3 regions of the Methylobacterium sp. J-043 genome follow, and region 3 is predicted to be linked to each of the others. Evidence: predicted binding sites of a transcription regulator. Region 3 holds the regulator's gene; each other region holds the start of a gene.
The links. The regulator PhoB, encoded in region 3, activates phosphate uptake and scavenging genes when phosphate is short. The targets are predictions, from matches to a motif close to TGTCATNNANCTGTCAT.
Positions count from the first base shown of each region.

Region 1: the regulator PhoB is predicted to act here: its motif matches at 1,471-1,487, upstream of MKK50_RS19095 (UDP-2,3-diacylglucosamine diphosphatase).
Region 2: the regulator PhoB is predicted to act here: its motif matches at 1,973-1,989, upstream of MKK50_RS19450 (acid phosphatase).

Region 1 is NZ_JAKSYB010000063.1:233,534-236,804, forward strand. It holds gene MKK50_RS19090 (aminotransferase class V-fold PLP-dependent enzyme) at 1-892, opposite strand, end outside; gene MKK50_RS19095 (UDP-2,3-diacylglucosamine diphosphatase) at 1,546-2,358, shown strand; gene MKK50_RS19100 (glycosyltransferase family 4 protein) at 2,384-3,271, shown strand, end outside.
Region 2 is NZ_JAKSYB010000063.1:307,817-311,087, forward strand. It holds gene MKK50_RS19445 (thermonuclease family protein) at 1-960, shown strand, start outside; gene MKK50_RS19450 (acid phosphatase) at 991-1,869, opposite strand; gene MKK50_RS19455 (alpha/beta fold hydrolase) at 2,033-2,911, opposite strand; gene dapD (2,3,4,5-tetrahydropyridine-2,6-dicarboxylate N-succinyltransferase) at 2,911-3,271, opposite strand, start outside.
Region 3 is NZ_JAKSYB010000058.1:369,874-373,144, forward strand. It holds gene MKK50_RS17000 (GcrA family cell cycle regulator) at 491-1,030, shown strand; gene phoB (phosphate regulon transcriptional regulator PhoB) at 1,139-1,843, opposite strand; gene phoU (phosphate signaling complex protein PhoU) at 1,923-2,636, opposite strand; gene pstB (phosphate ABC transporter ATP-binding protein PstB) at 2,768-3,271, opposite strand, start outside.

The DNA.
Region 1 (3,271 bases), on a different contig from region 3:
AGCCCCAGGCCGCGACGGCCTGGCGGGTCGCCTCACCGAGCACGGCGTGGCGGTGGTAGACGTTCTCCAGGCCTTCCTCGAACAGGCAGGCGAGCGCCTCGCGCAGGCCGTAGAGGAGCGGCAGCGGCGGGGTGTAGGGGAAGTAGCCGGTCGGGTTCTGCTTCTTCTGGTCTTCCCAGTCGAAGTAGACGCGGGCGAGCCGGTCGTTGCGGCCGGACTGGCCCTCGGCAGCCTTGAGCGCCTTCTGGCTGACGCAGAGCACGCCGAGGCCGGCGGGCAGCATCAGGCCCTTCTGGGAGCCGGCGATGGCGCAATCGACCTTCCACTCGTCGGCCTTGAAGGGCAGCGAGCCGATGGACGACACGCCGTCCACGAACAGCAGGGCCGGGTGGCCGGCGGCGTCGATCGCCTTGCGCACGGCGCCGATGTTGGAGGTCACGCCGGTCGCGGTCTCGTTATGGACCACCATGACGGCCTTGATCTCATGGTTCTTGTCGGCGCGCAGGGCCTCCTCGATCTTCTCGGGCTTGGCGCCGGTGCCCCACTCCTCTTCCTGGACGATCACGTCCAGGCCGAGGCGCTGGGCCATGTCGATCCAGAGGTGGCTGAACTGGCCAAAGCGGGCGGCCAGCACCTTGTCGCCGCGGGCGAGCGTGTTGGTCAGCGCCGATTCCCAGATGCCCGTGCCGGAGGCTGGGAACAGGAAGATCGTGCCTTCGGTCGAGCCGAACACCTTCTTGGTGTCCTCGAACAGCGGCTTCGTCAGCGACGGGAAATCGACCGAGCGGTGATCCTCGGACTGCACCGACATGGCGCGCATCACCCGGTCCGGGATGTTGGTCGGGCCGGGAACGAACAGGTGGTTGCGTCCCGGACGTCTCGTTGCCGCCATGAGAATTTCCTCCAATTAAGTCGTTCTGGGCAGAGCGGCCCTTCGCGGCCGCGATCCCGCCCGATCCTGATGGCGGGCGCAAGCCCGCCGCGAAACGTCGTTCAGTCCCGCCGCAAGGCCGCGCGCAAAGATGCCTTTCGCCGGCCGGGACCGTACCACTGCGATGTCGGATCGTTGACCGTCCCGGAGCGGCGAAGCGGCCGTCGTGCCGCCCGCGTCGCGGCGCGTGCAGCCGCGCCGGTCGCCTCCAAAGGACAGAACCCTCGATGCGTCAGCCCAGCGCCGCATTCAAGCGCGCTCCTGCTGCGTGTCCAGCGCTCCCATCCGTCGCGGCCATTCCCACACCTCTGCCGGGTGCTGCTGCGCATGCACGAGGCACGCACGGCGGATGACCTTGGCTGCCGTTATGCCTCCCCCGCCGGGGAATGGAAAACGGAAAAAACTGAACTGAAAAACAAAAAGATTTTCGTATGCGCCGGCCGCGGGCGGGGTCTGCGGCGCGCCGTGGGCGGACGCGATGCCCGAAACCGGGAAAGGCCGGCCGGAGCGCGGAAGCGGGGCAGGTTGATGCACCCCGCCGTCATCAAACTGAGATCGGAATGCGATTTGGCTCTCCCGCATCGCGATGCGGTTGTGAGGAGCCGGAGGCGCCCGTGTCCCAAGATCCGGAATCGACCATCCGCGTTCGGACGCTCTTCCTGTCCGATCTGCATCTCGGCACCAAGGGCTGTCAGGCGTCCCTGCTGCTCGACTTCCTGCGCGACGTCGATGCCGACACGATCTACCTCGTCGGCGATATCGTCGACGGTTGGCAGCTCCGCTCGGGCTGGTACTGGCCGCAGGCGCATAACGACGTGGTGCAGAAGCTGCTGCGCAAGGTGCGGAAAGGCGCCCACGTCGTCTACGTGCCGGGCAACCACGACGAGTTCCTGCGCGACTATATCGGCATGACCTTCGGCGGCATCGAGATCGCCGACAGCCGGGTCCACGTCGCGGCCGACGGCAAGCGCTACCTCGTCATCCACGGCGACCAGTTCGACATGGTGGTGCGCCACTCCAAGTGGCTCGCGCATCTGGGCGACTGGGCCTACACCTCGGCGCTCGCGGTCAACACCGTGGTCAACCGGGTGCGCCGCCGCCTCGGCCTCGCCTACTGGTCGCTCTCGGCCTGGGCGAAGCTCAAGGTGAAGAACGCGGTCAACTTCATCGGCCAGTTCGAGACCTTCCTCGCCACGGAAGCCCGGCGCCAGGGCGCGGACGGGGTGATCTGCGGCCACATCCACCACGCGGCCCACCGCGAGGTCGAGGGGCTGACCTACCTCAACACCGGCGATTGGGTGGAATCCTGCACCGGCATCGTCGAGCATTACGACGGCCGCATGGAGGTGCTGCACTACCCGACCCTGCTGCGCGAGCGCCGCGCCGCGGAGAGCTTCGAGCCCGAGATCCGACGCGCCGTCGCCTGACCTTTCCCCCACACACGAGACCCGCATGAGGCTGCTGCTCGCCACCGATGCGTGGCACCCGCAGGTCAACGGCGTGGTGCGCTCCGTGGAGCGCATGGCCGAGGCCGCCGCCGGCCTTGGCGTCGAGGCGCTGATGCTGACGCCGGCCGACTTCCCCTCCCTGCCGATGCCGGGCTACCGCGAGATCCGGCTCTCGCTGATCACTCGCGGCCGGGTGCTGTCGCGCTGGGAGCGGCTCGCGCCGACCCATGTGCACATCGCCACCGAAGGGCCGATCGGCCATGCGGTGCGCGCCGCCTGCCTGTCACGGGGGCAGGCTTTCACCACGAGCTACCACACCCGCTTTCCCGAATACCTCGCCGCCCGCGCCCCCGTGCCGGAGGCCTGGAGCTATGCGTGGCTGCGCCGCTTCCACGCCGCGGCGAGCGGCACCATGGTCAGCACGCCCTCCCTCGAACGGGAGTTGGCCGGGCGCGGCTTCACCCACCTGATGCGCTGGACCCGCGGCGTCGATACCGACCTTTTTCGCCCCCGCGATGAAGAGACCGAAGCCGGCCCGTTGCGCGATCTGCCGCGGCCGATCTTCCTCTCGGTCGGCCGGCTCGCGGTCGAGAAGAACCTCGCCGCCTTCCTCAGCCTCGACCTGCCGGGCTCAAAGGTCGTGGTCGGCGACGGGCCGGATCGGGCGCGGCTCGAGGCGCTGGCGCCGGACGCGCATTTCCTCGGTGCGCTCACCGGCGAGGCGCTGGCGCGGGTCTATGCCAGCGCCGACGCCTTCGTGTTTCCGAGCCTGACCGACACCTTCGGCATCGTCCTGCTCGAAGCGCTCGCCTCGGGCCTGCCGGTGGCGGCCTATCCGGTGACCGGCCCCCTTGACGTGATCGGCGGCACCGGCGCGGGCGCCCTCGACGCG
Region 2 (3,271 bases), on a different contig from region 3:
CCGGAACCCGCCCGCGACACCATCGCCGACGTGCGGGCCGCGGGCGCCCGCTTCGTGGAGACGCAGTCGGCGCTGGCGCGCTCCCTGGCGAACAGCTCCGCCGAGCGCAGCCGGGCGCTCGCGAGCGCCGCGAGCGAGACCGTCGAAGGCTGGCGCAGCCGCCTCGCCGAACGGCTGAAGGCCCGGCCGCGGCCCGCACCGGTCGGCGCCTCCCTCGATCCGGCCGCGTCGTCGCCGAACGCGGCGGAGCGCCTTGCCGGTGCGCGCGCCCGCGTCGGAGACGGCTGGCGGCGCGTGGCCGGCGGGATTCAGCCCCGCCAGACGGCGAACCGGATGCGCGACCTCGCGGAGGATGCCTTCGCTGCGGGAAGCCGCCGGCCGGTTCTGCTGATGGCGTTCGGCGCCTTGGCGGGCGCAGGCCTCGTCGCGGCGCTCTCCCTGAGCGGACGCGATACGGAGGAAGCCGGTCGCCCCGTCCAGCAGACCGCCGAAACCCAGGCCCCGCAGACGACGCCCACCGGATCGCCGCCGGCCTCGGAGCGCGTCCCGGCCGCGGAGGAGCCGGCTCCCGATGCACCACCCGCGGACGCGCCGGGGACCACGGCCGAGCGTCCGCCCGAGCCGGAGGCGCCGCGCAAGGGCGCCAACGCCATCGTCGGCGTGCCGGAGGTGATCGACACGGCGACGCTGCGCGTCGGCGGCAAGGTCGTGCGCCTGTTCGGCGTCGAGTGGGTCCGCGGCGGCCAGTCCGACGAGCTAAATAAGTATCTCCGCAAGCGCTCAGTGACCTGCCAGCCCGCGCCCGGCAGCAGCGCGCATATCTGCACCGTGGAGGGCCGCGACCTCTCCGAGGTGGTGCTGTTCAACGGCGGCGGTCGCGCCTCATCCGAGGCGACGCCGGATCTCGCGGCGGCCGAGGATCACGCCCGCACCGAGCGGCTCGGCGTCTGGAAGCGGTGAGGCGTTGGGTCCGGGCCTATCCCGGCCTCTTCAAAGCAAGGGCTGGCGCGCGGCCGCATCCTCACGGGCACAGAGCGTGGGGTCAGGCTTTGCCCCCTCCCCGCTCAGCGCGCGTTTGAGGTCGGCCCGGGCGCGCTCCAGATCGATGCGGAACTCGGGATCGGCGAGCAGCACGGCGACCAGCGCCGAGGCGCCGGTGCGGGCGGCCTCGACATCGCTGAGCCAGTGGACGCCGCACACCACTCGGCTCTCGCCGTAGAGCCGGCTCCGCACCAGGAACTGCGTCGCCTTCTCCGGCATCAGGTTCGCCATGATCATCCCGTAGGCCCAGCCCTGGCCGGAATGGCCGGAGGGATAGCTGAAGCTGTCGGCGAGCTCGGCCGTGCGGGCGACGCAGATCGGCAGATCGTTGCCGACGAAGGGGCGCAGACGGCGGTAGCGCCGTTTGGCCACACGGGTGGCGCGGGCGATGTCGATGCGGGCCCGGTCGAGGAGCCGCATCAGGTCGGGCACGCCCCCCTGGTCGATGCGCTGGCCGAGGACGCAGGCATAGTCCTCGAGAAGCGCGGCGCCGCCATCGGCGACGTCGTTGGTGGCGAGCGCCCAGCGCGGGCTACCCTGGAAGGCCCGGGTCGCGTTGTAGACCGCCCGGTCCGCCGCCTCCGCCGCCGAGTGGCCCGCGGGGGGCGGGGGCAGGATCGCCACGAGGTTCGGCGTCGCCTCCTCGCTGAGATAGCCCTTCGGGGCAGCGGCCGCGAGCTTGTCCTTCTCCAGAGAGGGCGCGGAGGTCGCCGGACTGGCCGGTGCCGCCGGCTCGGCCTTGACGGGGGCGATTTGGAGCAGCGGGACGGCGAGGGTCAGCGCCACCAGGGCGGCCAAGCGCACCGGCGCACGGGTCGGGCGGGTCATCGGAGGAGAAGCTTTCAGGCGCCGGGGCTGAATGGATCGTGGCGGAGGCCAGGAGCGGGCTTCAGTTTCGAACTGATGCTTCCGGCCTGTCTAGAAGGGACGTGCGACGGATGCGTCACAGTCCCAATCCGGTGTCAGGCCGCAGCGCTTTTTCGGCCTGGCGTCAGGGCGTCCGGATCGCGGCGGCGACCTCGCGGAAGAACTCCTCGTGGGCGCTCAGCGCCCCCGGTACGGTGAGAGCCGAGACGCGGCCCGTGCCGATCAACGCATCCATCTCGGCGCCCGAGCGGCGCGGCGCCTTCTCCGGACGCAGCACCTGCACGGGCGGCAGATCGTCCCCGAACGAAGCCAGGAATTGCTCGCGCGAAGAGGCCGGATCGAGGCCGCCCGTGACGAAGGCCGCGGTGCCGAATCGGCCCCGGCTCTGGCGGGTGATGCGGTGCTTGGCGGCGATCACGGCCGGCGTGACATGCGCCGGCTCGGCATAGACATGGGCGCGCATCATCCGCCCGATGATCGGCCGGCTGATGTTGATCCGGTAGAGCGCTTCGCCGAGGAGCGGCGTCTCGACCGCGCGACGAATTCGGCCGAACCACGCGGCGCGCTCCGGCCCCATGGCGGTCGGCAGGGGCCCGCGCCAGGTCGGCGCCACGAGCACGAGCCGTGCAAACGCGCCGGGATCGCGGCGTGCGGCGGCGACGAGGTAGGGCGCGGCGTGGCCCGCGGCGATGCCGAGCGCGTAGGGGCCGGGTGCGGCCGCCAGCAGCGCATCGAGGAAGGCGTGGAGGTTGGCGGGATTCAGCGGCAGCCGGGCCCGCGGATGCGCGCCGAAGCCCGGCCAGTCGGGCACGAGGCAGCGATGCGTCGCGCCGAGTTCGCGGGCGAGGGGCAGCATCTCCTCGCGCGCCGAGATCGAGGAAAGGGCGGGCAGGAGCAACGCGTCGGCGCCCTCCCCGATCACGGCACAGGGCGTCGCCACCCGGTGCCCCGCGACGGTGAGGTCGAGGGTCCGGGTGGCGGGCGACGGGCTGGCCGACGCCATCAGGTCCGCAGCAGCTCGTTGATACCGGTCTTGGCGCGGGTACCGGCATCGACGCGCTTGACGATCACGGCGCAGTAGAGGCCGGGGCCGGGGGTACCGTCGGGCAGCGGCTTGCCGGGCGTCGTGCCCGATACCACCACGGAGTAGGGCGGCACGCGGCCGTAGAAGGTCTCGCCCGTATTGCGGTCGATGATGCGGGTCGAGGCGCCGATGTACACGCCCATCGACAGGACCGAGCCCTCGCCGATGATCACGCCTTCGGCGACCTCGGCGCGGGCGCCGACGAAGCAGTTGTCCTCGATGATGACCGGGTTGGCCTGGAGCGGCTCCAGCACGCCGGCGATGCCGGCGCCGCCCGAG
Region 3 (3,271 bases):
GGACGGTTGTCCACAGGCGGCAGGCCGGCGGACGACGTCCGTCACATAGTCATCCCGACCGCCCGGACAATCTTTTTCGATCGCGCACCCCACGCGACCGCGAATATGCCGGCCGTCCGCGCAGCCGCCCGCCCCCTCGGCCAATCGGACATGGCTCGATCCGCTTGCTCGAAAAAGATCAAGTTTACGCAATGCGTTAACGACTAGCGGAGGATTCGCTCGCCCCGCCGCCGGAACCGATCCGGACCGGCGTCATGCGAGCCGGATTGCCGGGGGGAAACCGGACCGCGAGACGCACGGACCCTTGCTCCGCGGCCGAGCTGTCCTGTAGTCTCCACAGCGTCGCCAACGGCATCTTTGGCGTCTGTTAACCGACATGTGCAGGGCCGGATTGCGGCCCCTGGCCATGCCTGCTGTCGCCATGCGTGGCAGCAGAGCCGCGCTGTCGGTCGGTCTTTGCGTTCAAGGATGTTTCGACGTGGAGGGGACAATGACGGAAGCGGTCCCGAGCTGGACGGATGAGCGCGTGGAGCTGCTTCGTCGCCTATGGGACGACGGCTTGAGCGCCAGCCAGATCGCCCTCCAGATCGGCGGCGTCTCGCGCAACGCGGTCATCGGCAAGGTGCATCGCCTCGGACTCTCCGGCCGCGTCAAGCCGATGGGTTCGTCGTCTCAGGGTCGGCGCCGGGACGAGCTGGCCGCCGAGGTCGAGATGCAGGCCGTGGTGGTCGAGGAGCCGACGCTGCCGGAGCCACCCGCGATCGTCGCGCACAGGCCGGCACCGGACTTTCCGCTGCCGAAAAAGCCCGCCCCGGAGCCGGTGGCTCTGGCGGTCTCCGAGCGGGTCACCATCATGGACCTGCGCGAGTCGATGTGCCGCTGGCCGATGGGCGACCCGACCTCGCCGGACTTCCGCTTCTGCGGCGGCCGTGCGATCACGGGTCTTCCCTACTGCACCCAGCACGCGCAGATCGCCTATCAGCCGGCTGCCGAGCGCAAACGCGACCGCCGCGTCGCCGGCTTCCGCTAAAGGCTCCGGTCGGGCACGATCCGCAGGGGTCGTGCCCTCGATCGCTTCGGCTTCGCCTTACGGTGACGGAGAAGTGCGGAACCGCGAAGCGACCAGCTGGAAGCCGTATCATTCCGCTCCGGCGAACATCTCGTCGAACGAGTAGCCGGAGCCGCGCACGGTGCGGATCGGGTCGCTCTGGCGCGGGCGGTTGATCGCCTTGCGCAGGCGGCCGACATGAACATCGACCGTGCGCTCGTCGATGTAGACATCGTGGCCCCACACGCCGTCGAGCAGCTGCTCCCGCGAGAAGACCCGGCCCGGGCTCTGCATCAGGTATTCGAGCAGCTTGAACTCGGTCGGACCGAGATGGATCTCGCGGCCCTGCCGGCGGATGCGATGGCTGACGCGGTCGAGTTCGATGTCGCCGGCCACGAGCATGTCGGAGACGTGGGTGGGCTTGGCGCGGCGCAGAAGCGCACGGACGCGGGCGAGCAGTTCAGGCACGGAGAACGGCTTGACGACGTAGTCGTCGGCGCCGGTCGAGAGGCCGCGCACGCGGTCGGTCTCCTCGCCGCGGGCGGTCAGCATGATGACCGGCAGGCGCTCCGTTTCGCGGCGGGCACGGATGCGCCGGCACAACTCGATCCCCGAGAGGCCCGGCACCATCCAGTCGAGGAGGACGAGGTCGGGCGTCGTCTCATGCAGGCGAAGGTCGGCCTCGTCGCCGCGGACCGCGACATCGACTTGGAAACCCTCCGCTTCGAGATTGTAGCGCAGCAGGGTCGTCAGCGATTCCTCGTCCTCGACGATCAGAATGTGCGCACTCGTCATCGCCCGTCTTTCCATCCGTCACGCCCGGCCCTCGTGAGAGGAGCCGGAGGCGTCTCTTGATCGCCGCGCCGCCTAACCCTTAGGCGCCCGGCGTAATCGTCGCGTAGTTCGAAGCGTCGTTCTTGGGCCGCTCGGCCGTTGGCGTCTCACCGGTGACGAGGTATTCAATGGTTTCGGCGACGTTGGTGGTGTGATCGCCGATCCGCTCGACGTTCTTGGCGCAGAACAATAGGTGCGTACAGAACGAGATGTTGCGCGGATCCTCCATCATGTAGGTCAGGAGTTCCCGGAACAGCGAATTGTAGAGCGCGTCGATGGCGCTGTCCCGCTCCCAAACCTCATGGGCAGCGGTCACGTCGCGGCTGGCATAGGCATCGAGCACGTCCTTGAGCTGTTCCTGCACGAGGTCGCTCATGTGCTGGACGCCGAGCACGATCTTCTGCGGCTGGGCCTGATCGCTGATCGCCACGACGCGCTTGGCGATGTTCTTGGCCAGATCGCCGATCCGCTCGAGGTCGCCCGAGACGCGGATGCCGGAGATCGTCTCGCGCAGGTCGATGGCCAGCGGCTGGCGCCGGGCGATGAGAAGAACCGAGCGCTCCTCGATCTCCCGCTGCAGCAGGTCGAGGCGCTTGTCGGCGACGATCACCGCCTGGGCGAGGGTGGTATCCCGGCGCACCAGCGCGTCGGTGGCATCCGTCATCATCTTCTCGGCCACGCCGCCCATCTCGGCGATCGAGCGGCGCAGGTTCTCGAGGTCGGTGTCGTAGGAGGAGACGATATGGTCGGCCATGTCGCGAATTTCCCGATCAGGCGGTCGGACGAGGGCGCACTCAAACTGCGATGGACACGGGTCCGGCGGAAGAGGGCGCGTCTCAAAGAGGGCGCAGGGAGGCCACGACTGCCTTGCAGTCGCGGCCGATCTCAGCCGAAGCGGCCGGTGATGTAGTCCTGGGTCTGCCGCTTGGCCGGGTTCATAAAGATCTTCGTGGTCGCGTCGAACTCGATCAGCTCGCCGAGATACATGAACGCCGTGAACTGCGAGATGCGGGCGGCCTGCTGCATGTTGTGGGTCACGATGACGATCGTGAACTCGGTCCGCAACTGCTCGATCAGCTCCTCGATGCGGCCGGTGGAGATCGGGTCGAGGGCCGAGGTCGGCTCGTCGAACAGGATCACCTCGGGGCGCTGCGCCACGGTGCGGGCGATGCAGAGGCGCTGCTGCTGGCCGCCGGAGAGGCCGGTGCCGGACTGCTTGAGCTTGTCCTTGACCTCGTCCCACAACGCGGCCTTGCGCAGGGATTCCTCCACGCGCACGTCGAGCTCGGCCTTCGGAAGCTTCTCGTAGAGGCGCAAGCCGAAGGCGACGTTGTCGTAGATCGACATCGGGAAGGGAGTCGGCTTCTGAAACACCATGCCGACGCGCGA